3 regions of the Bacillus sp. ISL-39 genome follow, and region 2 is predicted to be linked to each of the others. Evidence: riboswitches for the same ligand, from Rfam matches in the RefSeq annotation. Region 2 holds a riboswitch; each other region holds the start of a gene.
The links. A riboswitch is a leader RNA that binds a small molecule or an ion and turns the genes downstream of it on or off. The one in region 2 is predicted to bind S-adenosylmethionine.

Region 1 (10,195 bases), on a different contig from region 2:
AAGCATTTTTCTCTATGGCAATTGACGCTATGGAAATAGGATATGCAGAAAAGCCGTTCGACTATTACGGACATGTTGCTGGCGATCCTGAAAAAGCGTTGAAGCAGGTCATTGAACCGCAGCATGGCGATGTCTATAATTCAGGACTGATCCAGGTAACAAGAGATGAAGAAAAGAATAAACTGAATGTCAAAATTCCGCCTTTAAGAGCCTTGACTACAAAGCCGAAACGAATTGCATCAGGTCACGGCGCGTGTCCAGGCTGCGGCATCTTCGGCGGACTGGAGCTATTCTTTAAAGGAATTGAAGGAGACCTGGTTATACTTTTCCAAACGGGCTGTGCTTATGTTGTCACAACAGCGTATCCTCACACATCCCATAAGCAGACGACAATCCATAACCTGTTCCAGAATGGTGCAGCAACGTTATCAGGTACTCTCGAAGCATTCCTTGAACTGAAGCGCCGCGGTGAAATCGAAGTGTCTGCAGATGCAACCTTCGTAATGGTAACCGGCGATGGCGGTATGGATATCGGCATGGGGTCTGCTATCGGTACGGCACTACGCGGACACAAACTGATCATGCTTGAGTATGATAACGAAGGGTATATGAATACCGGCTCCCAGCTATCATACTCAACTCCTTTTGGCCACATGACGAGCACATCAAACGTCGGCAAGGCACAAAAGGGTAAAGCATTCCATCATAAGGATACTGCCCAGATCATGGCATCTACCAATATACCTTATGTGTTCACTGGAACGGAGGCCTTCCCGCAGGACCTTGTCAAGAAGGCTGCGAAGGCACAGTGGTATGCGCAAAATGTAGGTACTGTTTACGGTAAGCTTTTGATAACATGCCCGCTCAACTGGAAATCGGAAGACCGCTTTGGCCAGACAATTGTCGAAGCAGCTGTGAACTCGAACTTCTTCCCGTTATACGAAGTGGAACAAGGTATCACAAACATAACCTATGATCCTGAAGCAAAAAACAAGAAGATTCCATTAGCTGATTGGTTGAAATATATGGGGAAAACCAAGCATTTATTAAAAGAAGAAAATAAAGATATGCTTGTAGAATTTGAAGAAGAAGTCGAAAAAAGATGGCAGCGTCTGAAGGCTAAACATGAGAACGAATACCTATAAGAAACGAAGAGAAGCCATTAATTTGGCTTCTCTTTTTGTTTTACAAACTACTAAACGATGGTTGAAAAGAAAGCAGAATATCCAGGAAATAATCACGATTTTAAAGGGATTTTTACCATCCTTGTAGAAATTACTAGAAAAATGGGAATCCGACAAGGAGGCTTTCTGGTGAGTAGTGCTAACAAGGCAGATGAGATTAAAGCACTGAAGGAAAAAATAGCCGCTTTAGAACAAGAAAATTCCTCATTAATAGAGAGGATCAATAGCGATCAGAGAAAAGCATCCGACTCTTTTGTACATAAGGTCCCTGCAGAAGGCCCGGCAACAAATTTCGCTGATAGATTCAGTACGGACGAGGGTTTGCTGAAAAGCTTTTTCATGGATACATTGGATGGGATTGTGTTCTGGGGGAAATGTGGTCAAATCATTGCAGCTAATGAAGCAACCTGTAAGATTTTCGGGCTCACACAAGATGAATTGTTAAAACATAAAATAACGGACTTTATCTATAAAAAAGACGAGAAATATAGAGAGATGAAACAAACGATCAATGAAAAAGGTGCATTGCGTGAGGAAACTCTCTTTTTGCTCCCGAATGGGGAGAAAAGGATGCTTGAATTTACTGTAAAGCTCAATGCTGGCGATGGCTATCATATGACCATTGTCCGTGATGCAAGTGAGCGCTATTATATGGAACAGCGGCTGCGGAAAAGTGAAGAGCGCTTCAGGAATATTTTTGAAGGATCAATTGAGGGGATGATTCTTTGGGAGGAGGATTGCAAGCACTACGAGATTAATCCTTCAGGAAGGGCAAAACTCGAATTGAAGCCGGAAGACCTGAAAGAGGAAAACTTCCAGAAGCTGTTCATGAATCTCGGACTTTCCGAAGAATTGATCGATGAAAAAATCGAGGCATTGCTTCGTAAAGGGAGGCTGGACGGCAGGATTACCATTCCATATGAAGATGGCCGGATGAAGCATTTTGAATACAGTATCAAACGTCACTTGGTCGACAATTTGAATCTCATTGTGTTCAGGAACATCACTGAAAAAATAGAGATGGAAGCCCAGCTGCATAAGTCAGATACGCTTAATATGCTAGGGGAACTGGCAGCAGGCATTGCCCATGAAATCCGTAATCCAATGACCGCGCTAAAAGGGTTCATCCAGCTGCTCGAGAGCAGCTCGGGTGATGCTTATTCGCTATATTTCCAGGTAATCAAGACCGAACTGCAGAGGATTGATTCAATCATCAATGAGTTCCTGGTCTTGGCCAAACCGCAATCAATTAAATTTGAATATACCGATATTTCAAGAATCATGGATGAGACTGTGGCCCTTCTTAGCGCACAGGCGGTGCTCCATGATGTGCAAATCAAAACCGTTTATGACGATGATTTGCCGGAACTTATGTGTGAGCCTAATCAATTAAAAAAGGTCTTTATCAATATCATAAAAAACGCACTAGAAGTCATGTCAAAAGGGGGTTTTGTGACTGTGACTGTCAGTCAGGCTCCAGGGAACAGAATACATATCTGCATCAAGGATGAAGGCGAAGGAATCCCGGCCGATCAGATCAAAAAGCTTGGGAAACCTTTTTACACCACAAAGGAAAGAGGAACAGGGCTCGGTCTGATGGTGAGTTTCAAAATCATTGAAGAACACGGGGGTACAATCGAAATAGAGAGCGAAGTGGGGCACGGAACTATTTTTCATATTTATTTGCCAATAACCAAGGAAGCGTCTGATTGAAATCAATCAGGCGTTTTTCCATGGGTGGATGCGGTGCCATAAAAGGGGTCCATCCAGGAGAAATAAAAAATTCTCCAAATCCCCTTTAAATTTCGCAAAGAATGCTTTAATATTAGATGTATACCTAATTAGATGAATATTAAATTAAATGGAGTGTTTTTATGCAATTGGACAAAATTGTCGCCTTCCATAAAGCGATGGGAGACCCTACAAGGATCAGGATTGTGGCATTACTAGCGAACGGGCCGCTTCATGGCCAGGCGATTGCCGGAAAGCTGGGCCTTACTCCGCCAACAATCACACATCATATCAAGAAACTGCGGGATATCAATGTCATTGTTGAGCGCAGAGACAAAAATACAATTTATTTTCACCTTAATGAATCAGTAATCAAGCAACAGGCAAGGACGCTAGGCAGGTTAATCGAGAAAAAAGAAGGGAAGGTGGAAGCTATGATTGAACAAAATATCGAAAGGCAAAAGGTGATCGATAATTTCTTTACGAAAGACGGTAAATTAAAAAATATACCGGCACAACGGAAGAAGAGACTGATGGTATTTGAATACATGGTCCGAGGTTTGAAAGCCGGAAAAAAATATCCGGAAAAGGATCTGAACGAATATATCACGAAGTTCCACGAGGATTATGCGACAATCAGAAGAGAGTTCATCATCAATCATTACATGTATCGTGAAAATGGGATTTATGAATTGAACCCTGAAGAAATGTGGGCAAAACCTGAGTGATTTCCCTCTAGAACAGCATTAAAACCGCCCTAGGCATTGTCCCTGGGCGGTTTTTCATAGTGTTTAGAGAATCAAACAAGTGTGAATAACTATTGGGTTTTCCTAATCCAGCTCCAGCGCCTAGCACCTCGAGACGCTTGTCTAGCTGCGGCTCCTAACTCCTCGAGACGTTTCGGTCCTGCCAATGAAGTCAAAGAGCGACTTCACTGTCAGGCCCTCCAACGCTTGTCGGAGTTGGGCAGTCGCCTCCGCTTTTTGTTTTAATATAGTTCTGGCCTGCGATCCGTAAAGATAGGAATCTTGCTCCTTGCTTCCTTAACCTCGTCAAGCTCGATTTCCGCCAGGAGGATTTCCTCGCCTTCTCCACCTTCAGCGATCACTTCACCCCATGGGTTAATGACCAATGAATGGCCGGCGAAAGTATTGTTAGGGTCTGAACCAGCACGGTTGCAGGCTACTACAAAGCATTGGTTCTCGATTGCACGGGCGATGAGCAATGCCCGCCAGTGTTCCAACCTCTGGATTGGCCATTCAGCGACAACAAACATCGCTTCGACATCATGGAGTGCATGGGCACGGACCCATTCCGGGAACCGGATATCATAGCAGATCAGGCCGGCAAATTTGTGGCCATCCAAAGAGAACAACCCCTTTTCCTTCCCGGCAGCCAGATACAAATGCTCATCCATTAGCTTGAACAAGTGAAGCTTGCTGTAGGTTCCCGCATGTACTCCATTTTTATCAAATACAAGCAATGTATTTTCAATGCCTGATTCTGTTTTATTGGCAACAGAACCGCCTATGAAATGGGAGTTGTATTCCAAGGCAGCATCCTTGAAAAACGCTTTGGCTGCTTGTGCATCCTCTTCCGCAGTGTTTTTTAAATTATTCAGGTCATACCCTGTAGTCCAGAGCTCCGGAAGGATTATGATATCAGGTTTTTGAGAGTTTGCCTCTGCAATCAGTTTAGATGCGTTTTTGTAGTTTTGTGCAGGATCCCCAAAGGCAATATCCATTTGCAGGCATGCAATTTTAAATTTCATCCTTCATCACCGCCATACTTTCTGAAAATTATATCTTTACAAGTTACTCTTTACGTTATATCATTTGTGACTAGAATTTCAATTAAAATTTTGAAATAATAACATATTTTCTAAGCAGGTGAGAAGATGGAATTTCCACAATCAGATTTACTGAAAAGCCTGCCCAAGCAATTTTTTGCTTCACTGGTGCAAAAGGTGGGCGCTTATACAGAAAAAGGGGCAGACATAATAAATCTGGGGCAGGGGAACCCTGACCAGCCGACTCCACAGCACATTGTTGAAAGGTTGAAGCAAGCTGCGGATAATCCGGTTAACCATAAGTATTCGCCTTTCAGGGGTTTTCGCTCGTTAAAAGAAGCAGCAGCAGCGTTTTATAAAAGAGAATATGGGGTCGATCTTAATCCGGAAGAGGAAATTGCCATCCTATTCGGGGGTAAAGCCGGTCTCGTAGAAATACCTCAATGCCTGTTGAATCCTGGGGACACAATTCTCGTTCCAGATCCCGGCTATCCTGACTACTGGTCTGGAGTCGAGATTGCCAGGGCAAAGATGGTGACCATGCCACTCCGTGAAGAAAATGACTTTCTGCCTGATTATGATGAGTTAAGCTCAGATCAATTGGATAAAGCAAAGCTGATGTTCCTCAACTACCCAAATAATCCTACAGGTGCAGTGGCTGATAAAGAATTTTTTGATCAGACAATCGAGCTGGCACGAAAAAATGAAATTTGTGTAGTACACGATTTTGCTTATGGAGCGATTGGCTTTGACGGGAACCGCCCGCAAAGCTTTTTACAGTCCGAGGATGCAAGGGAAGTGGGGATCGAGATCTATACATTGTCAAAAACATATAATATGGCTGGATGGCGTGTTGGCTTTGCGGCAGGGAACAAGAGTGTAATAGCCGCAATCAACTTGCTCCAGGACCATATGTATGTCAGCTTGTTTGGTGCTGTGCAGGAAGCTGCAGCAGAAGCTTTGCTGGGATCGCAAGAATGCGTTGCTGAACTGAATGATTTATATGAATCTAGAAGAAACGTACTTATTGACGGTCTTACAAAAATTGGCTGGGAGGTGACTGCTCCAAAAGGCTCATTTTTTGCCTGGCTGAAGGTTCCAGAACCATTCACTTCAGTTGAATTCGCGGATTTCTTGCTGGAAAAAGCACACATAGCAGTTGCGCCAGGTGTAGGGTTTGGTGAGCATGGCGAGGGTTTTGTGAGGGTTGGCTTGCTGACTTCGGAAGAAAGATTGCGTGAAGCAGTTGGCAGGATTGAAAGCTTGGAAATATTCAAAAAAAATAGTTGACATTGATTTACGAACCTGACATAATCCTAATTAACAAATTCACTTTAACCAATTAAATAACTTGATTAAATTATTTTCTTATCAAGAGCAGGCGGAGGGACGAGCCCGATGAAGCCCGGCAACCGATCCAGCATTTAGCTGGGCACGGTGCTAATTCTTGCAGCGAAAGCTGAAAGATGAGAAGAGTTTAGTGTATTTTCTAACCTCTTCTTTGTGAAGAGGTTTTTTTATGCCCAAAATAATAATGGGTCCACAAGTAATGAAAGGATTGATCCTCATGAGTGAAATTACAGCGACATATATAATCCATGATGCTAAACATAACCCGGAGATAAAAGCAGAGGGAATCGCGCTTGGGCTGACGGTAGGGTCCTGGACTGATTTGCCGGAACTGGATCAAAAACAATTGAGAAAACATAAGGGGAGAGTGGTTTCTGTTGAAGGTTCAAGTAAGGACAACAATTCAGAGACAGTGGCAACAATCAAAATCGCTTACCCTGCTCTCAATTTTTCTCCAGACCTGCCAGCCATTCTTACAACAGTTTTTGGAAAACTATCGCTTGATGGCAAGGTAAAACTTATCGATCTGGAATTTGGAGATGAATTAAAGAAAGACTTTCCGGGTCCGCGTTTTGGAATTGAAGGAATCAGGAGCAAGCTTGGTGTTTATGATCGTCCATTGCTAATGAGCATCTTCAAAGGTGTCATCGGACGTGATATGGACTTTCTGCTAAAACAGCTTAAAGAACAAAGCCTTGGTGGTGTTGATCTGATCAAGGACGATGAAATACTGTTTGAAAATGAGCTTACACCTTTTGAAAAAAGGATCGCTCTTGGTAAAGAGGTCCTTGAAGAAGTATATGAATCTACTGGGCACAGAACCTTATATGCTGCCAATCTAACAGGAAGAACCTTACAGTTGAAGGACAAAGCAAGAAAAGCGGCTGAACTTGGAGCCGACGCACTGTTGTTCAATGTGTTTGCCTATGGCCTGGATGTTTTACAGGAACTAAGGGAAGATGATGAAATCGGCATCCCAATCATGGCTCACCCTGCAGTAAGCGGTGCGCTGACATCGGCTGATGAATATGGTTTTTCACATTCTTTGCTTCTGGGAAAATTACTCCGCTATGCCGGGGCTGACTTCTCGCTGTTCCCGTCACCTTATGGAAGTGTGGCACTCGAAAAGCAGCAGGCGTTATCAATAGCCGAGGCACTGACTGCTGAGGATCAATTCACAAGGACATTCCCGGTTCCATCAGCAGGCATTCATCCTGGAATGGTACCGCTGCTTATAAAAGATTTCGGTGTGGATTCAATCATAAATGCTGGTGGAGGCGTCCATGGACATCCTCGTGGAGCACAGGGCGGCGGGAAGGCATTCAGACAGGCAATTGATACCGTACTTCAAGGAAAAACACTTGAAGAAGGCGCACTTGAGCATGATGAGTTGAAAGCTGCTATTGCTCTTTGGGGTTCGTCAGAGGCGGTGGCAAAGTGAGTCAGCCAGTGATTTTTTGTGACTTTGACGGAACAGTAACCGAAAAGGATAATATCATAGCGATCATGAAGGAATTCGCGCCTGATGGCTGGGATGAAATAAAAGAAGCGGTGCTTGACCGCAGTATTTCAATCAGGGAAGGAGTAGGGAAAATGTTTTCCCTCCTTCCGGTCTCCAAGAAGGAAGAAATTATTCAGTTTGCTAAAGAGAAGGCTAGGATCCGTCCGGGTTTTCAGGAGTTTCTTGATTTTGCCCATGAAGAAGGAATTCCTGTTTACATCGTCAGCGGCGGTATTGACTTTTTTCTCGAACCAATCATTGAACCATTCGGACCGATAACAGGCATCTACTGCAACGGTTCAGATTTTTCCGGCGAAACAATAAAAATTGAATGGCCAAACAGCTGCGATGATCAGTGTTCAAATGATTGCGGCTGCTGCAAACCAACAATCATGAGAAGATTAGAACAAAGCGATGCTTATAAAATCGTCATCGGGGATTCCGTAACAGATTTGGAAGCTGCCAAAAAAGCAGATCTTGTACTGGCTAGAGATTACTTGAAGGATAAATGCGAAGAGTGGGAAATCGCATATAGACCATTTGAAACGTTTTATGACTGTATTGAAGCTCTTAAAACTGAGACAGGGGTGAGAGGATGAGCATTTTAGAAGGTAAGTGGGAAGAATTGGCGGATGTAAAGACTGAACTGGCAGAGCGTGACTGGTTTATGGGAACGAGCGGCAACCTGGCGATCAAAGTGAACAACGAGCCGGTACAATTCCTTGTAACGGCAAGCGGGAAAGATAAGAGGAAAAGAACGGACGAGGACTTTTTGCTGGTTGACCAATTTGGCCGGCCGGTTGAGGATACCCATTTAAAGCCATCAGCTGAGACGCTGCTCCATGTTGAGGTATACAAAAGGACAAATGCTGGCTGCAGCCTCCATGTCCATACAATTGACAATAATGTCATCTCCGAGGTCTATGGAGACAGGGGCGAGGTGCAATTCCAGGGGCAGGAATTGATCAAGGCTTTCGATATTTGGGAGGAAGATGCTGTCCTTAAGATTCCGATAATTCCGAATTATGCACATATACCAACCCTGGCTAAAGCATTTTCAGAGCACGTTAAAGGGGATACAGGTGCGGTCTTGATCCGTAACCATGGAATCACTGTGTGGGGAAGGAACGCTTTTGAAGCAAAGAAAATTCTTGAGGCCACTGAATTTTTATTCCGCTACCAGTTAAGGCTGCTCGAACACAAACCATTCCAATTGTTCAAGGTGGTTTAACTCAGGATCATTAAAGCAGATTTCATTAAAAGATAAAAGACATTATAAAAGGGAGAGATTCACATGGCATATATTGTAAAACAAAGTACAAAGGAAAGAATCGTTGATGAGCAGCAGGTAGAAGCATTTCTGAACGCACAGGAAGTTATCTATGAAAAGTGGGATATCAATAAGCTGCCATCAAACCTTCAGGAGAAGTTCCTGTTGACCGCCGAGGAAAAACAGCAAATCCTCGGCGCATTCCAAGCTGAGATTGAAGACATTTCAGAACGCAGAGGCTACAAGGCACAGGATGTCATTTCACTGTCAGACAATACACCGAATCTTGACCAGCTGCTTGCGAATTTTAAGCAGGAACATCATCATACAGATGATGAAGTAAGATTCATCGTAAGCGGTCATGGAGTGTTTGTCATCCAGGGTAATGACGGAGAATTTTTTGAAGTGTTCCTGAATCCTGGAGACTTGATTTCAGTCCCTGAAAATACACGTCATTATTTCACTCTTCAGGATGATCGCCAGGTAGTTGCGGTAAGAATTTTCGTGACAACTGAAGGCTGGGTGCCAATTTACGAAGAGGAAAAAGTCAGCCAGTAATCATAACGAACTGCAAACTTTGTCGAAGTAAATTTTTTTGGCCGTGAATATTGTCTTATTTTGCGAATCTATTTACATTGATCCTAGCATTTGCCATAATTCTTCAAGTAATCTATTTATTTTATTAAGCAATTAAAGTAGTAGAGGAGATATAGAAGTGTATCAATCGCAAAATGCTTTGTTGAAGGAAATTGATCGCGTTAGGGAATTGATGGTGGCTTCTGCACTGGAAACTGGATATACAAGTGCTGAAACAGTACGTCGCAGCCAGGAACTTGACACTCTGATTTACGAATATCAATCATTGTGCAGGGAGACGGAGCTGCAGCGGAAAAAAACAAGAATCCTTTTCAGACAGATGATCCTGCTTACAAAGAAACAATATATTTTATCACATGCATGATAACATTCAGACATATGGGGAAAATTAGCCACTGCCAATAAACCGGCGGTGGCTAAAATATTTTTATAAGAAAATCATGATAAAAATACAGATGATAAATGGATTACTCGAGGACAATTCATCTGGCAATTCTTGTAGGCGTTTGTGAAAAAATTTAACAATTTGCTCAAATTTTCACGATAATATATATTTGTGTGATTTTTATCATATTTTTATAGGCTTATTTTATATATTTTTAACATAGATAGCTTCTTATCATCAATCTGCTAACGCACCTCATCATTAACTTTCATTCATTTTACAGTTGACTCGATTATGTTTTTAATTGTTTTACCTCATTTTTCACCAAAGAATATTACCTATGTTATCTACTTTTTTAATTGTTGGTACTATGCATGTAATACGATTC
Region 2 (10,195 bases):
AAAAGACTTACAGGATAGAAACGCTGGGGGTACATGGCGGCCAGTCACCAGACCCGGTGACCGGAGCAAGGGCAGTACCAATTTATTCGAGCAATGCATTCCAATTCGAAAACACAGAACATGCAGCAGATTTATTTGCACTTAAAGAACCGGGTTATATTTATTCAAGGATACATAATCCGACTGTTACTGCCCTGGAAGAAAAAGTGGCTTTGCTTGAAGGCGGTGTAGGTGCGCTCGCTTTATCAAGCGGGATGTCTGCCATCACGATGGCCATCCTGAACATTGCGCATGCGGGTGATGAGATTGTCGCTGCCGCTAATCTATATGGGGGCACATACAATCTATTTGCTGTCACCCTTCCAAAGTATGGAATAAAAGTTCACTTAGTTGATTCTGTTGATCCTGAAAATTTCCGAAAGGCGATCACTCCAAAAACAAAAGCAGTCTATGCAGAAACAATCGGCAATCCAAGTCTCAGGGTTCTGGATATTGAAGCTGTGGCCGAAGTTGCTCACGAAGCAGGTGTTCCGCTGATCATCGATAACACATTTGCAACACCATATCTATGCCGGCCAATTGAACATGGCGCAGATATCGTCGTCCACTCGGCAACCAAGTGGCTATTAGGAAATGGGACAGTCATGGGCGGGATTATTGTGGATGGCGGAAACTTTGATTGGAAGTCTCCTAAATTCCCAGGCTTCAATGAGCCGGACAACAGCTACCATAACATTGTCTACAGTGAAGCAATCGGTGCTGCCGCCTATATCGTAAAGGCAAGAGTACAGCTTTTGCGTGACCTTGGACCGGCACTCAGTCCGCTGAGTGCGTTCCAATTCAATCTTGGCATAGAAACTTTGCATGTCCGCATGAAGGAGCATATCGCCAATACCCGTAAAATCGTAGGTTACCTTGAGTCCCATCCTGCTGTTACATGGGTCAGCTATCCAGGTCACGAGTCACATCCTGACAAAGAATTGGCAGATCGTTATCTTCCAAAGGGAGCCGGGGCAGTAGTCATTTTTGGAATTGAAGGCGGCAGGGAAGCCGGAGCAAAGCTGATCAACTCATTAGAATTATGGTCCCATGTCGCGAACGTCGGCGACGCAAAAAGCCTGATTATCCATCCTGCAAGCACAACCCATCAGCAGCTGGACTCAGAAGGCCTTAAAGCAGCTGGGGTTCCTGAAGATTTAATCCGCCTGTCAGTGGGGATTGAAAACGTTGAGGACATCATTGAAGACCTGGAGCAGGCGATCGAAAAAGCGACCGGAGTACCTGGAGTCCCGGCTAAAATTTGAAATCCATAACCTTCCAGAAAATATTTGAAAATAATTTTATTGACACACTTTTTTACTCCGTGCTACAATCACACTCGTAACTTAAAACCGATTAGATAATTTAATAGCGTGCTCTTATCAAGAGAGGTGGAGGGAAGTGCCCTATGAAGCCCGGCAACCGTCAGTAAGCATTGCTTGCTGAAATGGTGCCAATTCACGCAAAGCGATCGCTTTGACAGATGAGAGAAAGGAATCCACTATTACTATGCCTTTCTGCTCACTTGCAGGAAGGCTTTTATTTTGTTCTTTTCGAATAAATGCTAAAAAGTTATAGCCAAAAAGCATGTCCGAAAAGATTTTATCACAAGAGCACAATTTTCCCGTTAAGGATAAGAGCCTATTGCCCGATTTTACTGAGTTTGAATTTTTTCGGTTAGGGAATGGGAAACTAGATTGATAACCTTCTTATTTTTAGGGAAATTTAACGGTTTTAATAAGTGTGGAATACTCGGTTGCAAAGAGGGGGAGTCAATTGATTACAATAAAAAATGCCAGAAAGATTTATCCTTCCAACAAGGGAGAGGTTAAGGCAGTCGATGATGTCAACCTTGAAGTCAAGGAAGGAGAAATCTACGGAGTCATCGGCTACAGTGGTGCCGGTAAAAGTACTTTGATTCGAATGCTGAATGGGCTGGAGATCCCGACATCAGGTTCTGTAGTTGTAGCCGGAAAGGAAGTTTCCAGGATTAAGGGAGCAGAACTGCGCAAGGCCCGCCAGGAAATCAGCATGATTTTCCAGCATTTCAACCTGCTCTGGTCAAGAACAGTGGCAGAGAATATCGCGTTCCCGCTTGAAATTGCAGGAGTTCCAAGTGCTGAGAGAGAGAAACGGGTAAAAGAGTTAATCACACTTGTAGGTCTCGAGGGCCGGGGAGATGCCTATCCTTCCCAGTTGAGCGGCGGTCAGAAGCAAAGGGTCGGAATCGCCAGGGCGCTTGCCAATAATCCTAAGGTACTGCTTGGGGATGAAGCAACGTCAGCACTTGATCCGCAGACGACTGACCAGATTCTTGATCTCCTTGTTGATATTAATAAAAGGCTCGGTCTTACGATCGTCCTGATCACTCATGAAATGCACGTTATCAGGAAAATCTGTCACCGTGTCGCCGTAATGGAAGGCGGAAAGGTTGTTGAAACAGGACCTGTTTTGGAAGTATTCAAGAATCCACAGCAGCCAATCACGAAAAGATTCGTCCAGCAGGTGACAGAACCGGAGGAAACAAAGGAAACAGTTGACCACTTACTTGAGCGATATCCACATGGTCGTGTTATCCAGCTGACATTCGTAGGTGAAGGGACCGAACAGCCGCTGATCACCAACTTGATCCGTAAGTTTTCAATAACGGTCAATATTGTCCAGGGTAAAATTTCGCAGACACAAAATGGTTCATATGGAACCTTGTTCATCCATCTTGATGGTGAAGAGGGCGAAGTAGCCCGGGCAATAGAGTATATCGGCCAGCATGAAGTCGGCGTGGAGGTGATTTCGAATGGCTGAGACATTGTTTCCGAATGTCAACTGGGACAGAATGTGGGAAGCGACAGTTGAGACACTATACATGAGTGCCATTTCCGTTGTGGCTACTTTCATCCTTGGAGCAATCCTGGGACTGCTGCTGTTTTTGACATCTAAGGGCAATATTTGGGAAAACAAACCGGTCAATTTAGTATTGAGCGCAATTGTTAATATTTTCAGATCGATCCCGTTCATTATTTTAATCGTCCTATTGATTCCTTTTACAAAGGTCATCGTGGGCTCGATGATCGGGGAAAACGCTGCATTGCCTGCACTGATCATTGGATCGGCTCCATTTTACGCAAGGATGGTTGAAATTGGCTTGCGTGAGATTGATAAAGGGGTCATTGAAGCAGCAAAGTCTATGGGGGCCAAGACGACAACGATCATCTGGAAGGTGCTGCTGCCGGAATCGATGCCAGCATTGGTTTCCGGTATTACAGTGACGGCAATCGCGCTGGTCAGTTACACTGCGATGGCCGGAGTCATCGGCGCAGGCGGACTTGGGAACCTGGCATACCTTGAAGGTTTCCAGAGAAGCCGGAATGATGTCACCTTGATGGCCACCATCATTATTTTGATAATTGTGTTTATAATCCAGTTTGCAGGGGATTTCTTCACTAGAAAATTAGATAAGAGATAAAGGAGAGAATTGAAATGAAAAAATGGTTATTAGCACTGTTAGCACTAATTTTAACAGCGGGACTTGCAGCTTGTGGAACTTCTGAGGAAAACACTGGAGGAGAAGGCGGCAAGGAAGAAAGCAAAAAAATCGTCGTAGGTGCTTCAAACGTACCTCACGCAGAAATTCTGGAAGAAGCAAAAGCATTACTTGAAGAAAAAGGTTACGAGATGGAAATCAAGACATTCAATGACTATGTTGTGCCAAACCAGGCCCTTGATTCAGGCGAGCTGGATGCTAACTACTTCCAGCATATCCCTTACCTTGAGTCACAAATGGCTGAACATGGCTATAAGTTTGAAAATGCTGGCGGCATCCACATCGAGCCTATCGGTATATATTCCCAGGAACATACTACACTGGATGATCTGCCAAAGGGTGCGCACATCATTATGAGCAGCTCAGTAGCAGACCATGGCCGTATTTTGACAATGCTTGAAAAAGAGGGATTGATCACCCTTGAAGAAGGCGTAGAAAAAGTAACAGCTACAATTGATGATATTGCAGAAAATCCTAAAGAACTAAAGTTTGATACAGAGTATGAAGCAGCAATGCTTCCGCAGATCTTCAACAATGGTGAAGGCGACGCAGTATTGATCAACTCCAACTATGCAATTGACGCTGGTTTGAACCCTCTAAAGGATTCTATCGCAATCGAGGAGAGCGATTCTCCTTATGTGAACGTAATTGCTGTACGTGAAGGAGATGCTGACAAGCCAGCAATCAAGGCGCTGGTTGAAGTGCTTCATTCAAAAGAAATCCAGGACTTCATCCTTGAAAAATATGAAGGTGCAGTCGTACCAGTAAAAGAATAACTCCTAACAAAAGCAGGCGGGCAGCCTGCTTTTTCTTTTTGCCGCATAACGGGCCAGGAAAATTAACATACTAACCGAGAAAAAAGCAGATTGGAGTGGAAACAATGGAGCATCATTATGAACCCCGGAATTCAACAGAAGCAGCTCTTCATGAATATAAGCAAGGATTGGGCATTTTCACGCAAAAAATGCCGGAGCTTGCAAGCCACTATAATGCATTCACGGAAGTATGTTTTCAGGAAGGAACCTTGACGCAAAAAGAAAAACAATTGATTGCACTTGGGATTTCTTTGTATTCCCAGGATGAATATTGCATTATCTACCATTTGAAAGGATGCCTTGATCAGGGGGCGTCCGAGGAGCAAATTCTGGAGGCGGTTGGAGTTACAGCTGCATTTGGCGGCGGCGCAGCAATGAGCCAGGCCGTGACACTCGTCCAGGAAGCAATGTCCGAACTGAATACTTTGAAGCAGTAAAAACTGTTAAATTCAGTTCAAATGGCTGTTAAATAACAGGAAAGGCTTCAATTGGGAGGATATTGCCAGTATTCTAAGAATGACAGAGGTGAAGTCGCGTTAGGCCGCCATATTCCATCACATCCAAAAATTAACGGTTTTAACCGCTTTGATAGTGGTAAATAAAAGGTGTTAAGATTGCATTATCAAAAAAACGCTTATTAAAGCGAAAAACCGAAGGGATGATTCACTATTAGTCAGCTCAAACTGAACTACACAAGTGAAATGGAAAAAGCAATGCATGGAGCTCATGGAATTAGTTACGAGGTATACAGCATGAACCATGACGCAAGAATGGAAGTCGAAAGAAAACGCGAAAGAGATTATATCAAAAGCCAACGGATGGTCGCAGACCTGGACAGAAAAGTCCACTCGTAAGCGAGAGAATATATTATATAGAAGAAACTCTTTGGGAACCAGTGTGAATGATGCACTGGTTTCTTTATTATGTTGTACTGAAATTACCTCGGGGAGATCAGTTTCCTACTCAAGCCGTTATTGTGACAGGTTTGGTGCCAAAAGGGGAGAAGCTGTCCGAAGAAAGGGGAACTTTAGACAGGTTTGTTGCCAAAGGAGGAAAAGTTGTCCGAAGTAGAGGTAACTTCAGACAGGTTTGGAGCCAAAGGAGGAAAAGTTGTCCGAAGTAAAGGTAACTTCAGACAGGTTTGGTGCCAAAGGAGGAAAAGTTGTCCGAAGCAGAGGTAACTTCAGACAGGTTTGGTGTCAAAGGAGGAAAAGTTGTCCGAAGTAGAGGTGACTTCAGACAGGTTTGTTGCCAAAGGAGGAAAAGTTGTCCGAAGTAGAGGTAACTTCAGACAGGTTTGTTGCCAAAGGGGGAAAAGTTGTCCGAAGTAGAGGTAACTTCAGACAGGTTTGGAGCCAAAGGGGGAAAAGTTGTCCGAAGTAGAGGTAACTTCAGACAGGTTTGGAGCCAAAGGAGGAAAAGTTGTCCGAAGTAGAGGTAACTTCAGACAGGTTTGGTGTCCAAGACGAAAACTTGTCTGAAAAGGAGCAACTTCAGACAGGTTTGGAGGAACCAAGTGAAAAGTAGTCCGAAGTCGGTCTAACTTCGTATCGGGCCTAGCCTCCGTAATTAATCCAGCAGGATCCTGCATTGCTTAGGCCATCTAGTACATTTTTTTATAACAGAAGGTGAAAAATAAAATGATGTACAAGCTTTGAGCGGATATCCCGACTTTAAATTGCTTGTTCTGTTAAAATGAAATCGTGTTATGTCGTCGTGTCGCATGTCGCCATTCAGCAAGCTGAATGGCGGGTTGGGGGAAGTGGAAAGAAGACTAGGAGGTCCATCTGCAGAATAAGAAGTATGTCAGGGTTTCTGCTGATTTTTGACATACATCGTGAAGCTGACGCTTCACTGGCTTTTCATCCACGGCTGAAAACTGCCGTGTGGAAATGAAACGCTGCGAGCAAATGAATTTGCTCGGTCGTTTCCTTCCCACTCGGCATGAGCCAAAAATCAATGGGGGTTTGACAAAAATCTGCGGGGTTCGTTGTATTTCTTTCCACTTCTAAAGTGTTGCTAACACTTTTCATTTGTTATAAGATTGTAATGAGAATAAAATGAGAATAGAGCTAAAGACGGCAATAGTCGGCTTAAAATCTTTTCTATATTGACGGAGGTAATATTATGGCAGGATCTGTATTATCAATTAAGGACCTTCAAGTTGAGATTGAAGGCAAGCAGATATTAAAAGGTGTGGACATCGAAGTAAAGGGTGGAGAAATCCATGCGATCATGGGACCAAACGGTACTGGTAAATCCACTTTATCTTCTGCAATCATGGGTCATCCGAAATATGAAGTAACAAACGGTTCCGTAACTTTAGATGGCGAAGATGTTCTGGAAATGGAAGTTGATGAAAGAGCTCGTGCTGGTCTTTTCCTTGCGATGCAATATCCAAGCGAAATCAGCGGTGTAACGAATGCTGACTTCTTGCGTTCTGCTCTGAACAGCCGTCTTGGTGAAGGGAATGAAATTTCACTTATGAAGTTCATCCGCAAGATGGATAAGCAAATGGAATTCCTAGAGATGGATCTGGATATGGCACAGCGTTATCTTAACGAAGGTTTCTCCGGCGGCGAGAAGAAGCGTAACGAGATTCTACAATTGATGATGCTCGAACCAAAAATTGCAATCCTTGACGAAATCGACTCAGGTCTTGATATCGATGCATTGAAGGTTGTTTCTAAAGGAATCAACCAAATGCGCGGCGAAGATTTCGGCTGCTTGATTATCACTCACTACCAGCGCCTTCTTGACTACATCACTCCTGACTATGTTCATGTTATGATGCAGGGCCGCATTGTTAAGTCTGGTGGACCAGAACTTGCACAGCGCTTAGAAGCAGAAGGATACGACTGGATTAAACAAGAACTGGGCATCGAAGACGAAACAGTTGGGCAAGAAGCTTAAGCGTTGGGGGGATTTATAATGACTACGGAAACGAAATGGGCTTTTGACCAGGAGTACATTACTTCCTTCTCAAAAGAAATGAATGAACCGGAATGGCTGACAGAGCTTCGTGTACAATCACTTGCGAAAGCTGAAGATCTTTCCATGCCAAGACCGGATAAAACGAAAATTGACAAGTGGAATTTCACTCAGTTTGAAAAACTGCTTGTGAAAAGCGATGTCTTTTCATCCATCGACGAACTTCCTGAGGATGTTAAAGCGCTAGTAGACCAGGAAGCAAAGGAAAATAGCCTTTATGTGCAGCGTAACAATAAGCCTGCATACCTGCAGCTTTCAAAGGAAATGCAGGAGAAGGGCGTTATTTTCACAGATATTTTCACAGCCGCACGGGAATACAGCGACTTGCTGAAGAAATATTTCATGACAGCTGTTAAAAATGACGAGCACCGTTTGACTGCTCTTCACACAGCTTTCATGAACGGCGGAGCATTCCTTTATGTTCCTAAAAACGTTCAGCTGAACAACCCTATTCAGGCAATCTTCCTGCATGATGATGCTGAAGCGAACCTTTTCAATCATGTGCTTGTAGTTGCTGAAGATAATAGTTCTGTGACATATGTCGAGAACTATATCTCAACAACTGGCAAAGTGAACGGATTGGTGAACATCGTAACTGAAGCAATCGCTGGCCAAAACGCGAAAATCCAGTATGGTGCGGTTGATACATTGGCTGAAGGCGTTACAACTTATGTGAACCGCCGCGGCCACGCAGGAAGAGATGCTCGCATCGAATGGGCTCTTGGCATGATGAACGATGGAAACACAATTTCTGATAATGTAACCAACCTTGTTGGTGACGGTTCTTACGGCGACACAAAGACTGTAGTTGTCGGACGTGGAGAACAGACACAGAATTTCACAACTAGCATCATCCATTTCGGTAAAAATTCCGAAGGCTATATTCTGAAGCACGGTGTTGTGAAGGATAGCGCAACTTCAATTTTTAACGGAATTGGTAAAATCGAGCATGGCGCTTCCAAGTCTAATGCAGAACAGGAATCACGCGTTCTTATGCTTAGCGAAAAAGCACGTGGAGACGCGAACCCGATTCTTCTGATCGATGAAGATGATGTAACTGCTGGTCACGCTGCATCTGTTGGACGTGTCGATCCATTGCAGCTTTACTACTTGATGAGCCGCGGTATTCCAAAAACTGAGGCAGAGCGCCTTGTCATCCACGGATTCCTTGCACCAGTTGTAAATGAGCTTCCGATTGAGGGAGTTAAGAAGCAGTTGGTTGAGGTAATCGAAAGGAAAGTTAAATAATGAACGCCCGCGAAATTCGTGAATTATTTCCGATTTTAAATCAGGAAGTCAATGGCAGCCCGCTAGTCTACCTTGATAGTGCGGCAACATCACAAAAGCCGGTGCAGGTAATCGAAGCGCTGGACAAATATTATCGCGAATACAACTCCAACGTCCATCGCGGTGTGCACACTCTTGGAACAAGAGCCACTGATGGGTATGAAGGATCAAGGGAAAAAGTCCGAAAGTTCATTAACGCAAAATCAATCGAAGAAGTCATTTTCACCCGTGGTACCACAACTGCAATCAACACGATAGCTGCAAGCTATGGCCGTGATCATCTAAAAGAGGGCGATGAAATAGTCATCTCCTATATGGAACATCACAGCAATATCATCCCGTGGCAGCAGGTGGCAAAACAAACGGGCGCAACTTTGAAATATATCGACTTGCAGGAGGATGGCACGATTTCACTTGATACTGTCAGAGAAACCGTGACAGAGAATACGAAAATCGTCTCCATCATGCAGGTTTCCAATGTACTGGGTGTCATGAACCCGATCAAGGAGATTGCCGAGATCGCACACCAGAATGGTGCAATCATGGTCGTCGATGGAGCCCAAAGCGCTCCGCATATGAAGATTGATGTTCAGGACCTAAACTGCGATTTTCTCGCTTTTTCCGGACATAAGATGTGCGGGCCGACCGGTATCGGCGTATTATATGGCAAAAAGGCACTTCTTGAAAAAATGGAGCCGGTTGAATTTGGCGGCGAAATGATTGATTTCGTAGGTCTTTACGAATCAACATGGAAAGAGCTGCCGTGGAAATTTGAAGCCGGAACACCGATCATTGCTGGTGCGATTGGTCTTGGTGCCGCAATCGACTTCCTGAATGAGATCGGACTCGACAATATCGAAAAGCATGAACACGCACTTGCGGCCTATGCCATGGATAAAATGTCTGAAATCGAAGGCATGACGATCTATGGACCGAAGGAAGCCGGCAAGCGTGCTGGACTCGTAACTTTCAATATTGATGATGTGCATCCACATGATGTGGCAACTGTATTAGATGCTGAAGGAATCGCCGTCCGCGCGGGACACCATTGTGCTCAGCCTTTGATGAAGTGGCTGAAGGCATCCGCGACAGCACGTGCAAGCTTCTACCTGTACAACACAGAAGAAGATATTGACAAGCTCGTAGCCGGACTTGTCAAAACAAAGGAGTATTTCAGCGATGTCTTTTAATAATTTAGATAACCTTTATCGTCAAGTTATTATGGATCACTATAAGAACCCTCGCAATAAAGGTGTTTTGGAAGAAGGCAGCCTGACAGTCAATATGAACAACCCGACATGCGGCGACCGCATCCAGCTGACGATGAAAGTCGAAGACGGCAAGGTAGCGGACGCAAAATTCGAAGGGGAAGGCTGCTCGATTTCCATGTCCTCTGCTTCAATGATGACGCAGGCGGTCAAAGGAAGACCCATCGAGGAAGCTTTAAAGCTTTCAACGGTTTTTTCTGACATCATGCAGGGAAAAGATTATGAAGAGGATGATCTCGACCTCGGGGATATCG
Region 3 (10,195 bases), on a different contig from region 2:
GTGTGCCGGCGTAACGTAGTTAGGATCTAGACGATAAATCTTTTCTGCTACCCACTTGGAATAGAAGCGATAGCCAATCGCAAAGACAATCATCCCAATCACGGCTAACCATAAAGAATTCATTTTTATTAACCTCCTTTTTTATGAGTTGGTATTACAACTTAATAATAAAAATATATTGCTTAATTAGTCAATAAATTCTGACTACTTTTCTTAAAATCCTGTATTCAAGCATTCATCCCTCTATCAAAAATATTTCCCAACCTACAGATTCGACGAGTTTAGACTTAGTTGTTGAAATGTTCAGACTATTAAAGTATAAATATGATAATCTACTAATTCCTATTAGATAGAATTTGATTTTAGGAGGAATTTATTTGAAGAAAGTCGTTTCCCTAAGTTTGACAGCAAGCCTTGCAATCAGCGGATTGGTTGCTGCCACAGGCTTTGCCGCCCCATCAGCAGATTCACCGTCCAACAAGTTTACGAAAAGCCATGGCGTACCTGAATTTGTTGCTGGCAAGCTGACAAATCCATCAGAGAAAGCAGCAAAGGATATTGTCCTTGGGTACCTGAAAGCTTCGAAAGGAAAATACAATCTGGGAACAAATGATAGTTTTGCTGTTAAATCTCAGGAAGCAGACAAGCTTGGCGGAGATATTGTCCGACTGCAGCAGGTCTATAATGGAGTTCCTGTCTGGGGAGCAACACAGGCAGCCAGAGTTGACGAAAACGGTGTTCTTAAGGTTTTTAGCGGAACTGTCAGCAAGGGACTGGGCGACAAGCTTTTAAAAGTCTCCAGCAAAAAATCCCAGAGAGATGCAATTGCCGTGGCTGAAGGTGATTTGGGCTACAAGCCTGAATATGAAGTAACGCCAACGGCTGAATTTGTTGTTTATCCTGGTGAGGATCAAGCAGTGTACGCTTACCATGTCACGTTGAACTTCCTGAGCCCTGAACCAGGCAATTACCAGTACTTTATCAACGCTGTTACAGGTGAAATTATTAATAAATACAACGCCATTGATACTGCTGGAAAAAACAATCCTTCTTTAAACGGAGCAGATACGGTTGGATCAGGTGTCGGAGTGCTGGGTGACACGAAGTCGTTGAACACGCTTCTTTCAAATGGCTCTTATTACTTACAGGACAATACTCGCGGAAATGGTGTGTTCACCTATGATGCCAAGAACCGCCAGAGAACGCCAGGTTCCCTCTGGGTCGATGCGGATAATAACCTGAACGCTGCTTATGACGGAGCCGCAGTAGATGCCCACTACTATGCAGGCCTCACTTATGATTACTATAAAACCACTTTTGGCCGGAATTCATATGACAACAATGGCGCAGCGCTGAATTCCACAGTCCATTACGGCAGAAGCTACAACAATGCATTTTGGAATGGGCAGCAAATGGTATATGGTGATGGAGATGGCGCTACCTTCATCCCGCTTTCCGGTGCTCTTGACGTAGTGGCGCATGAACTGACACATGCTGTGACTGATTTCAGTTCTGACCTGGTTTACCAGTATGAATCAGGTGCATTGAATGAAGCGATTTCCGATATCTTCGGCACACTTGCTGAATTCCATGACAACAATAACCCAGATTTCGAGATTGGCGAAGATATCTACACTCCAAATACGGCTGGTGACGCCCTTCGTTCAATGAGTGACCCTACAAAATATGGTGATCCGGATCACTATTCGAAACGTTATACTGGAACATCCGACAATGGCGGAGTCCATATCAACAGCGGAATCATCAATAAAGCTGCCTACCTTCTGAGCGAAGGCGGTTCACATTATGGAGTATCGGTCCCGGGAGTCGGAACAGATAAAATGGGAGCGATCTTCTACCGTGCAAACACTGTGTATTTCACTTCTTCCACGAATTTCAGCCAGGCACGGGCAGGAACTGTACAAGCAGCAAAAGACCTGTATGGTGTAGCTTCGGCAGAAGTTGAAGCTGTCAACAAAGCATTTGATGCTGTAGGAATATATTAATAACTTTAAATTTAGTAAGACTGGCTCATTTATTCTTGTGAGCCAGTTTTTCAATGCTGATGCTCCCGCGCTTTCTCGTTTGAATGAAAGAATAGAATTATGGTTTTGAGTAAGCTGGATTGAGTCTGCTGAAGCTTGGCAGCTTTGGCTTAGGATCATGAAAAACTGTCACAAAACAAAGGGAATTTTGGCAGCTTTGACCTCGAAACCAGAATAGTTGTCACAAAACCCGCAGAATCTTGACAGCTTTGGCCACACACACTGAAAAGCTGTCAAAACAGAATCACTATGCCATGACGGATACTTTAATTAAACTGACACTATAGGAATCTTCTGCATATATACTTCACTGCTTTAATAAAATGATTGACATCCTGCAATAATGGCTGTAATATTTAGAGAAATTTAATAATTCAATAATATGAAATCTTATCCAGAGAAGCTGAGGGTCTGGCCCTGTGAAGCTTCAGCAACCTTCAACTATTTTTTGTTGAAAAGGTGCTAATTCCAGCAAGTTTTAAAAACTTGGCAGATAAGAAGAATGGCTATCAACTGTAAAAGTCTTCTTCTTAAGAAGGCTTTTTTGTTTTATTAGGGACTTCTCGTAACCGACTTCCTGCAAAATTGTAGATCAAGTCCCTTTTAAGTCGATTATCTCGTCTTTTCATAAAACAAAAATTGCCATCTGACTATCTTTCATTAGGAGTGAATACATTGGCAGAAATCGATACGAAGTTAGCGCAGCTTGGCAACAGAAGTGAATCATCAACAGGTGCGGTCAACCCACCAATCTATTTAACGACGGCATACCGCCACGAAGGGATTGGCCAATCGAGCGGATATGATTATGTCCGCACTGGCAACCCTACTCGTGAAATTCTTGAAAAAGCGATCGCAGACCTTGAGGAAGGTGAACGGGGATTTGCCTGCAGTTCCGGAATGGCAGCAATCTGGACCGTTCTGTCCTTATTTGAACACGGGGATGAATGGATTGTCTCTAAGGATTTATACGGAGGAACTTACCGTCTTCTTGAGCAGGGTTTCAAAAAGTGGGGGTTAAATAGTACATATGCTGACATGGCAGATCTACACGAAATCAAATCCGCAATCAATCATAGGACAAAGGCTCTTTTTGTAGAAACGCCGACAAATCCGCTGATGGAGCAGGCTGATATTGAAGCCATCGCAAATATCGCAAAAGAGAGCGGTATTCTGCTGATTGTGGATAATACCTTCTACACCCCCCTGCTGCAAAAACCATTGGCTTTAGGTGCAGATATCGTGATCCATAGTGCAACTAAATATCTTGGAGGTCACAATGATGTCCTTGCAGGGCTCATCGTTGCCAGGGGACAGCAGATATGTGATTCCCTCTTCCTTCATCATAATGGCGGTGGTGCGGTGTTAAGTCCTTTCGACTCCTGGCTGCTCATTCGCGGGATGAAAACACTGGCATTAAGGATGGAACGCCACGAGCAAAATGCCAGGGAACTGGTAGATTATTTGCAGAATCATCATGCAGTGAAGGATGTCTTGTATCCAGGCAGAGGCGGAATGATTTCTTTCAGAGTACACTCTCCTGCTATGGTCAATCCGTTTCTTAAAAGTCTATCAACCATTACTTTTGCAGAAAGCCTTGGTGGCGTCGAAAGCTTCATTACCTACCCTGCGACTCAGACACATGCTGATATCCCAGCTGAAATTCGTGAAAAAACCGGGGTTTGTGACCGACTGCTTCGATTCTCTGTGGGAATCGAAAATGTTGCCGATCTGATAAATGATTTAGACGACGCATTCCAAAAGGCAAGCCAGGAGGCAGAAGCGATATGAGCAGATATACATTCGAAACCCATCTGCTCCATAACAAGCATAAATTCGACCCTGCAACCGGTGGAGTAAGCGTACCGATCCAGCATGCCTCAACCTTCCACCAGCCGTCGGCAGACAAGTTCGGAAAATATGATTATAGCCGCAGCCTTAATCCAACCAGAGAGGCACTTGAGGAAATAATCGCCGAGCTAGAGGGCGGTGTACGAGGTTTTGCTTTTTCTTCCGGGATGGCTGCCATTTCAACTGCCTTTTTGCTTCTTTCTCAGGGAGATCATGTAGTCATCACCGAGGATGTTTATGGCGGGACATATCGAATGGTTACTAATGTTTTGAACCGTTTTGGAATTGAGCATACTTTTGTGGACATGACAGACCTTGAAGCGGTAGAACAAGCGATTAGGCCAAATACTGCATTATTTTATGCTGAAACTCCCTCTAATCCGCTGTTGAAGGTAACAGATATTCAAGCGATCAGCGAAATAGCGAAGAAACACGGCGCACTTACATTTGTTGATAATACTTTCATGACTCCATACTTGCAGCGTCCGCTTGAACTTGGAGCTGATATTGTCCTTCACAGCGCCACAAAGTTTCTTTCCGGCCACAGTGATACTGTGGCGGGTCTGGCGGTAGTTAAGGATGAACAACTGGCCAATAGGCTTTATTCCCTGCAGAACTCGTTCGGGGCAGTCCTGGGGGTTCAGGATGCGTGGCTTGTCATGAGAGGCATTAAAACCTTGTCAGTCAGAATGAACCAATCTCAGCAAAGCGCAAAGAAAATCGCTGGATTTTTAAAGAAGCAGCCTTTAATCAAGGATGTCTTTTACCCTGGTCTTGCGAATCATCCGCAGTCAGACCTTCAGATCCAGCAGGCATATGGGCCAGGAGCGGTTCTTTCATTTGAACTGGAAGATGCGGAGGTTTTAACTAGATTTATAGAACAAGTGAAACTTCCAGTTTTTGCAGTCAGCCTTGGAGCAGTAGAATCCATCCTCTCCTACCCTGCAAAAATGTCACATGCGGCCATGCCGCAGGACGAACGAGAAAGGCGTGGAATCACTGATGGCCTCCTTCGACTCTCTGTCGGGCTGGAAAACGCCGGCGATTTGATTGCGGACTTTGAGCAAGCTTTTGATTACATAGGAACTTTAGCAGCACAAAAGGAGGAAGTCTAATGAGTTTCCTGAAACGACTGGAAAATGAAATATTAATTGCCGATGGAGCAATTGGCACTCTCCTCCACTCTTATGGAGCCGGTATCTGTTTTGAAGAGTTGAACATTTCCCATCCTGAAGAAGTAATACAGATTCATAAGGCCTATATAAATGCGGGTGCCGACTTAATCCAGACGAACACATACGCAGCCAATTATATAAAACTTGAAAGATATGGGCTCGAGGATCAGGTAAAAGAGATTAATAGTGCGGCGGTAAAGCTCGCCCGACAGGCTGCAGGCACTGATGCGTATGTACTTGGCACGATTGGCGGCAACCGGGGAATCAGGCCTTCCGCCATCCCGATTGAGGAAATTAAAAGAAGCTTCAGGGAGCAGCTATACTGTTTACTCCTTGAGGGCGTAGACGGACTTTTATTAGAGACATTTTATGATATGGAAGAAATCGAGACCATTCTTGAGATAGCCCGGAAGGAGACCGACCTGCCAATCATTGCTCAGGTATCCCTCCAGGAAATAGGAATCATGCAGGACCAGACCCCGCTTCAGGAAGTTTTCAATAGACTAGAGGATCTTGGCGCTGATCTTGTGGGTCTGAATTGCAGACTTGGTCCCCATCATATGATTTCCAGTCTTGAGCAGATAGAGCTGCCATCAAAGGCCTTCCTTTCCGCCTATCCGAATGCCGGACTGCCTGCCTACACAGATGGTAAATTCCATTACGAAGGCAATCCTGAGTACTTCGGCAAGTCTGCCCGCAGCTTCCGTGACCAGGGAGTCAGGCTGATTGGCGGCTGCTGCGGAACGACTCCAGAACATATCAAAGCATTTGCTGATGAGCTAAAAGGGTTGCCGCCAGTGTTGGATAAGAAACTCCCTGCAAAGAAGCCGAAAATTGTTGTCACACCCGCTGACGTAAAAAGACCTTTAGCTCCACTTCATCAAGTGGTGAAAGAACGTCCATCCGTAATCGTGGAGCTTGACTCACCTCGAAAACTGGATACGACACGCTTTTTTGAAGGAGCAAAAGCATTAAAGGATACTGGTATTGATGCCTTGACCCTTGCAGACAATTCACTTGCTTCACCCAGAATTTCAAATGCAGCTATCGGCCATCTGGTAAAAGAAAAAATCGGTTTGCGACCACTTGTACATTTAACTTGCCGTGACAGGAACATCATTGGCCTTCAGTCACATTTAATGGGTTTGCATACACTCGGGCTGCATGACGTGTTAGCCGTAACGGGTGACCCTGCCCGTGTCGGTGATTTTCCTGGTGCTTCGTCTGTTTTTGATGTTTCTTCCTTCGAGCTAATAGAGATGATCAAACAGTTTAATGATGGTCTCTCCTATTCTGGAAAAGATTTAGGACAAAAAGGTGCATTCTCTATTGGTGCTGCCTTCAATCCAAATGTTCGTTCCATCGAAAAGGCTGTCATGAGGATGGAAAAGAAAATCCGCGCTGGTGCAGATTATTTCATCACCCAGCCAGTTTACTCTGAAAAAATGCTTTTGGAGGTCCATGAAGCAACAAAGCATATTGATGCCCCTGTTTATATCGGACTCATGCCGCTAACAAGCAGCAGAAATGCTGAATTCCTTCATAATGAAGTTCCCGGCATCAAGATTTCACAGGAAATACTCAACATTATGGCGAAATTCAATAATGAACCGCTGCTGTCCAAAAAGGAAGGCATCGCGATTACAAAAGGTTTGATTGAGGCTGCAGCAGAACTGTTTAACGGAATCTATATCATCACACCTTTTATGAATTATGAGATGAGTGTTGAGTTATCGAGCTACGCTAATGAGTGCAGCAGCCTTCTAAAGAGGAGGAAACAGAATGTCAACCTTGTTAACTGAACAGATGAAGAATAAAATCCTGATCATGGACGGAGCGATGGGAACGATGCTCCAGCAGGCAGACTTGACCCCCGCAGATTTTGGCGGAGAAGAATATGACGGCTGTAACGAAATCCTGAATATAACTGTTCCGGAAGTAATTGAAAATATCCATCGGGAATACTTTGAAGCCGGTGCAGACATCGTGGAGACCAATACCTTCGGTGCTACGAGCCTGGTCCTTGATGAATATGGCATCGGCCATAGAGCTTATGAAATCAACAAAGAAGCCGCCCTTATTGCCAGGAAAGCGGCTGACAAGGCCTCCACTCCCTCCCAGCCGCGATTTGTGGCTGGTTCAATGGGTCCGACTACCAAAACACTAAGCGTGACCGGTGGCTCAACCTTTGAAGAAATGTCTGCTTCCTATGAAGAACAGGCGCTTGGCTTGATCGATGGGAATGTCGATTTGCTCCTGCTTGAAACGAGCCAGGACTTGTTGAACGTAAAAGCGGCTTATACCGGCATCCAGCGTGCATTTCAGAAAAGTGGCAAAGAACTACCTCTCATGATTTCTGCCACAATTGAGCCAATGGGCACGACACTTGCTGGCCAATCTATTGAAGCTTTTTATATTTCAGTCCAGCATATGAATCCGATTGCGATCGGACTTAATTGCGCAACCGGACCGGAGTTCATGCAGGAACATCTGCGTTCCCTGTCCTCCCTTTCGACTGCTGCTGTCAGCTGTTATCCGAACGCTGGGCTGCCTGATGAGGAAGGTCAATATCATGAAACGCCTGACACGCTCGCTCAGAAGCTATCTGACTTTGCCCGTGAAGGCTGGCTTAATATTGTTGGCGGCTGTTGCGGCACTACTCCTGCACATATTAAGGCGATTTCGGAAAAAATGCAGGAACGCCCGCCAAGGCAAACGGAAGAAAATAAGCTGCATATGGTTTCGGGGATTGAGCCTTTCATCTATGATGATCCAACACTAAGGCCAATTATGGTTGGTGAACGGACGAACGTGATCGGTTCCAGAAAATTCAAACGCCTGATCTCAGAAGGCAAACTGGAGGAAGCAGCAGAAATAGCGAGGGCTCAGGTGAAAAATGGAGCCCATGTCATCGATATCTGCCTGGCTGACCCGGACAGAGATGAACTTCAAGATATGGAAGGTTTTATTAAGGAAGTTGTTAAAAAAGTGAAAGCGCCGCTTGTGATTGACTCTACTGATGATGAGGTAATTGAAAAAGCATTGAGTTATTCGCAGGGTAAGGCAATCATCAATTCCATCAATTTGGAGGATGGCGAAGAAAGGTTCGAATCAGTTGCACGCCTTATCCACAAATATGGTGCAGCTGTCGTGGTAGGAACGATTGATGAGGAAGGTATGGGAGTTTCCGCTGAAAGAAAATTGGAAATTGCCAATCGGTCATACGACCTTCTTGTCAATAAATATAAAGTACCGGCACAGGACTTGATTTTTGATCCGCTTGTCTTCCCAGTCGGCACCGGGGATGAACAATATATTGGATCAGCGAAAGCGACCGTGGAGGGAATCAGGAGAATCAAAGAAACTTTCCCGGAAACACAAACGATTCTTGGAATCAGCAATGTTTCCTTTGGCCTCCCTCCTGTTGGCCGTGAGGTGTTAAATTCAGTATTTCTTTACCACTGCACCCAGGCTGGCCTAGACTACGCAATTGTGAACACGGAAAAACTAGAGCGTTTTGCTTCAATAAGTTCTGAAGAAGTTAAAATGGCCGAAGATTTATTATTCAATACAACCGATAAAACTCTTGCGGAATTCACCGATTTTTATCGGGGTAAAAAGAAAGAAACAAAAAGCACCCTGCCTGATATGCCGCTTGAAGAAAGACTCTCCTACTATGTAGTTGAAGGAACGAAAGAAGGCCTTCTTCCCGACCTTGATCATGCACTTGAAGCCTACTCTGCCCCGCTTGATATCATCAATGGTCCATTGATGGCCGGGATGAAAGAAGTTGGCAGGCTGTTCAATGACAACCAGTTGATTGTGGCGGAGGTCCTTCAGAGTGCAGAGGTCATGAAGGCGGCTGTGTCCCATTTAGAGCCACATATGGAGAAAAATGATTCAACAGCAGCAAAGGGAAAGGTGCTCCTAGCGACTGTAAAGGGCGATGTCCATGATATTGGCAAAAACCTGGTGGATATTATCCTCAGCAATAATGGTTATGATGTTGTCGATCTAGGAATCAAGGTGACACCAACTGCCCTTATTGAGGCGATTAAAAAGGAAAAACCAAATATCGTTGGCCTTTCAGGACTGCTTGTTAAATCTGCACAGCAGATGGTGCTGACTGCCCATGATATGAAACAGGCTGGCATCGACACTCCTATCCTTGTGGGCGGCGCTGCCTTATCAAGGAAATTCACTGATACGAAAATCGCTAAGGAGTATGACGGACTTGTTTTATATGCAAAAGATGCGATGAATGGGCTGTCGATTGCGAATCAATTGCAGGAGCCGGACGGGTACGAACAATTTTTAACTGAACAAAAGGCTAAGAAAGAAGCTGCGATGGATAAGCAGGACTATACGACAACGGGCCGAACTTCTGCCACAACCGTTTTAGAACGTCCAAAGGTAACAGCAAAGGCACCGGTATTCATCCCGCAGGATACAAAGAGGCACCTTGTTAAATCCTACTCCCTGTCCCATATTGAGCCCTATGTAAACCAGCAAATGCTTCTGGGGCATCACCTTGGACTAAAGGGAAAGGTAGAAAGACTGCTGGCTGATGGCAATGAAAAGGCAGTCAAGCTCCAGGAAGTAGTCCAATCCCTTTTAAAAGAAGCCAAGACAAATAATTGGATTAAACCTGCGGCCGTTTATCAGTTCTTCCCTGCCCAGTCAGATGGAAATAGGCTGTATGTATTTAATCCTGAAAAACCCGATCAAATTGCAGAAACATTTGAATTTCCGCGACAAGAGGTTTCACCTGGATTATGCCTGGCAGATTTTGTCCGCCCTGTCAGTGATTCCGAAAAGGATTACATCGGAATGTTCGCAGTGACAGCAGGTGCAGGAATTCGCCAGGCAGCAGAACAGCTGAAAAACGAAGGGCGATTCCTGGAAAGCCATGCACTCCAGGCACTTGCTCTTGAAACGGCAGAAGGATTCGCGGAATTGATCCATCGCCAAATCCGTGATCGTTGGGGTTTCCCGGACACACCGGCTATGACAATGAAGGACCGTTTCGCCGCCAAGTATCAAGGCCAGCGATTTTCATTCGGATATCCAGCTTGCCCAGACCTGGAAGATCAAAGAAAGCTTTTCAACTTGATCAAACCAGAA

Region 1: another riboswitch for S-adenosylmethionine. It lies ahead of mtnW (2,3-diketo-5-methylthiopentyl-1-phosphate enolase); the one in region 2 lies ahead of J7E37_RS19490 (methionine ABC transporter ATP-binding protein).
Region 3: another riboswitch for S-adenosylmethionine. It lies ahead of J7E37_RS08055 (methionine biosynthesis PLP-dependent protein); the one in region 2 lies ahead of J7E37_RS19490 (methionine ABC transporter ATP-binding protein).

What each region holds. Positions count from the first base shown of each region.
Region 1 covers NZ_JAGGQM010000002.1:720,081-730,275, reverse strand. Annotated here, with positions in the region: gene J7E37_RS05435 (thiamine pyrophosphate-dependent enzyme) at 1-1,145, shown strand, start outside; gene J7E37_RS05430 (PAS domain-containing sensor histidine kinase) at 1,314-2,897, shown strand; gene J7E37_RS05425 (DUF2087 domain-containing protein) at 3,059-3,643, shown strand; gene J7E37_RS05420 (carbon-nitrogen family hydrolase) at 3,904-4,686, opposite strand; gene J7E37_RS05415 (pyridoxal phosphate-dependent aminotransferase) at 4,813-5,994, shown strand; SAM riboswitch class I at 6,070-6,177, shown strand; gene mtnW (2,3-diketo-5-methylthiopentyl-1-phosphate enolase) at 6,272-7,495, shown strand; gene J7E37_RS05405 (2-hydroxy-3-keto-5-methylthiopentenyl-1-phosphate phosphatase) at 7,492-8,154, shown strand; gene J7E37_RS05400 (methylthioribulose 1-phosphate dehydratase) at 8,151-8,786, shown strand; gene J7E37_RS05395 (1,2-dihydroxy-3-keto-5-methylthiopentene dioxygenase) at 8,850-9,383, shown strand; gene J7E37_RS05390 (aspartyl-phosphate phosphatase Spo0E family protein) at 9,541-9,786, shown strand.
Region 2 covers NZ_JAGGQM010000028.1:103,737-113,931, forward strand. Annotated here, with positions in the region: gene J7E37_RS19485 (O-acetylhomoserine aminocarboxypropyltransferase/cysteine synthase family protein) at 1-1,304, shown strand, start outside; SAM riboswitch class I at 1,416-1,529, shown strand; gene J7E37_RS19490 (methionine ABC transporter ATP-binding protein) at 1,816-2,841, shown strand; gene J7E37_RS19495 (methionine ABC transporter permease) at 2,834-3,502, shown strand; gene J7E37_RS19500 (MetQ/NlpA family ABC transporter substrate-binding protein) at 3,517-4,356, shown strand; gene J7E37_RS19505 (carboxymuconolactone decarboxylase family protein) at 4,461-4,832, shown strand; gene J7E37_RS22665 (YuzK family famiily protein) at 5,109-5,249, shown strand; gene sufC (Fe-S cluster assembly ATPase SufC) at 6,523-7,308, shown strand; gene sufD (Fe-S cluster assembly protein SufD) at 7,327-8,634, shown strand; gene J7E37_RS19520 (cysteine desulfurase) at 8,634-9,863, shown strand; gene sufU (Fe-S cluster assembly sulfur transfer protein SufU) at 9,853-10,195, shown strand, end outside.
Region 3 covers NZ_JAGGQM010000007.1:25,987-36,181, reverse strand. Annotated here, with positions in the region: gene J7E37_RS08065 (carbon starvation CstA family protein) at 1-123, opposite strand, end outside; gene J7E37_RS08060 (M4 family metallopeptidase) at 420-2,006, shown strand; SAM riboswitch class I at 2,433-2,545, shown strand; gene J7E37_RS08055 (methionine biosynthesis PLP-dependent protein) at 2,721-3,836, shown strand; gene metC (cystathionine beta-lyase) at 3,833-5,011, shown strand; gene J7E37_RS08045 (bifunctional homocysteine S-methyltransferase/methylenetetrahydrofolate reductase) at 5,011-6,873, shown strand; gene metH (methionine synthase) at 6,854-10,195, shown strand, end outside.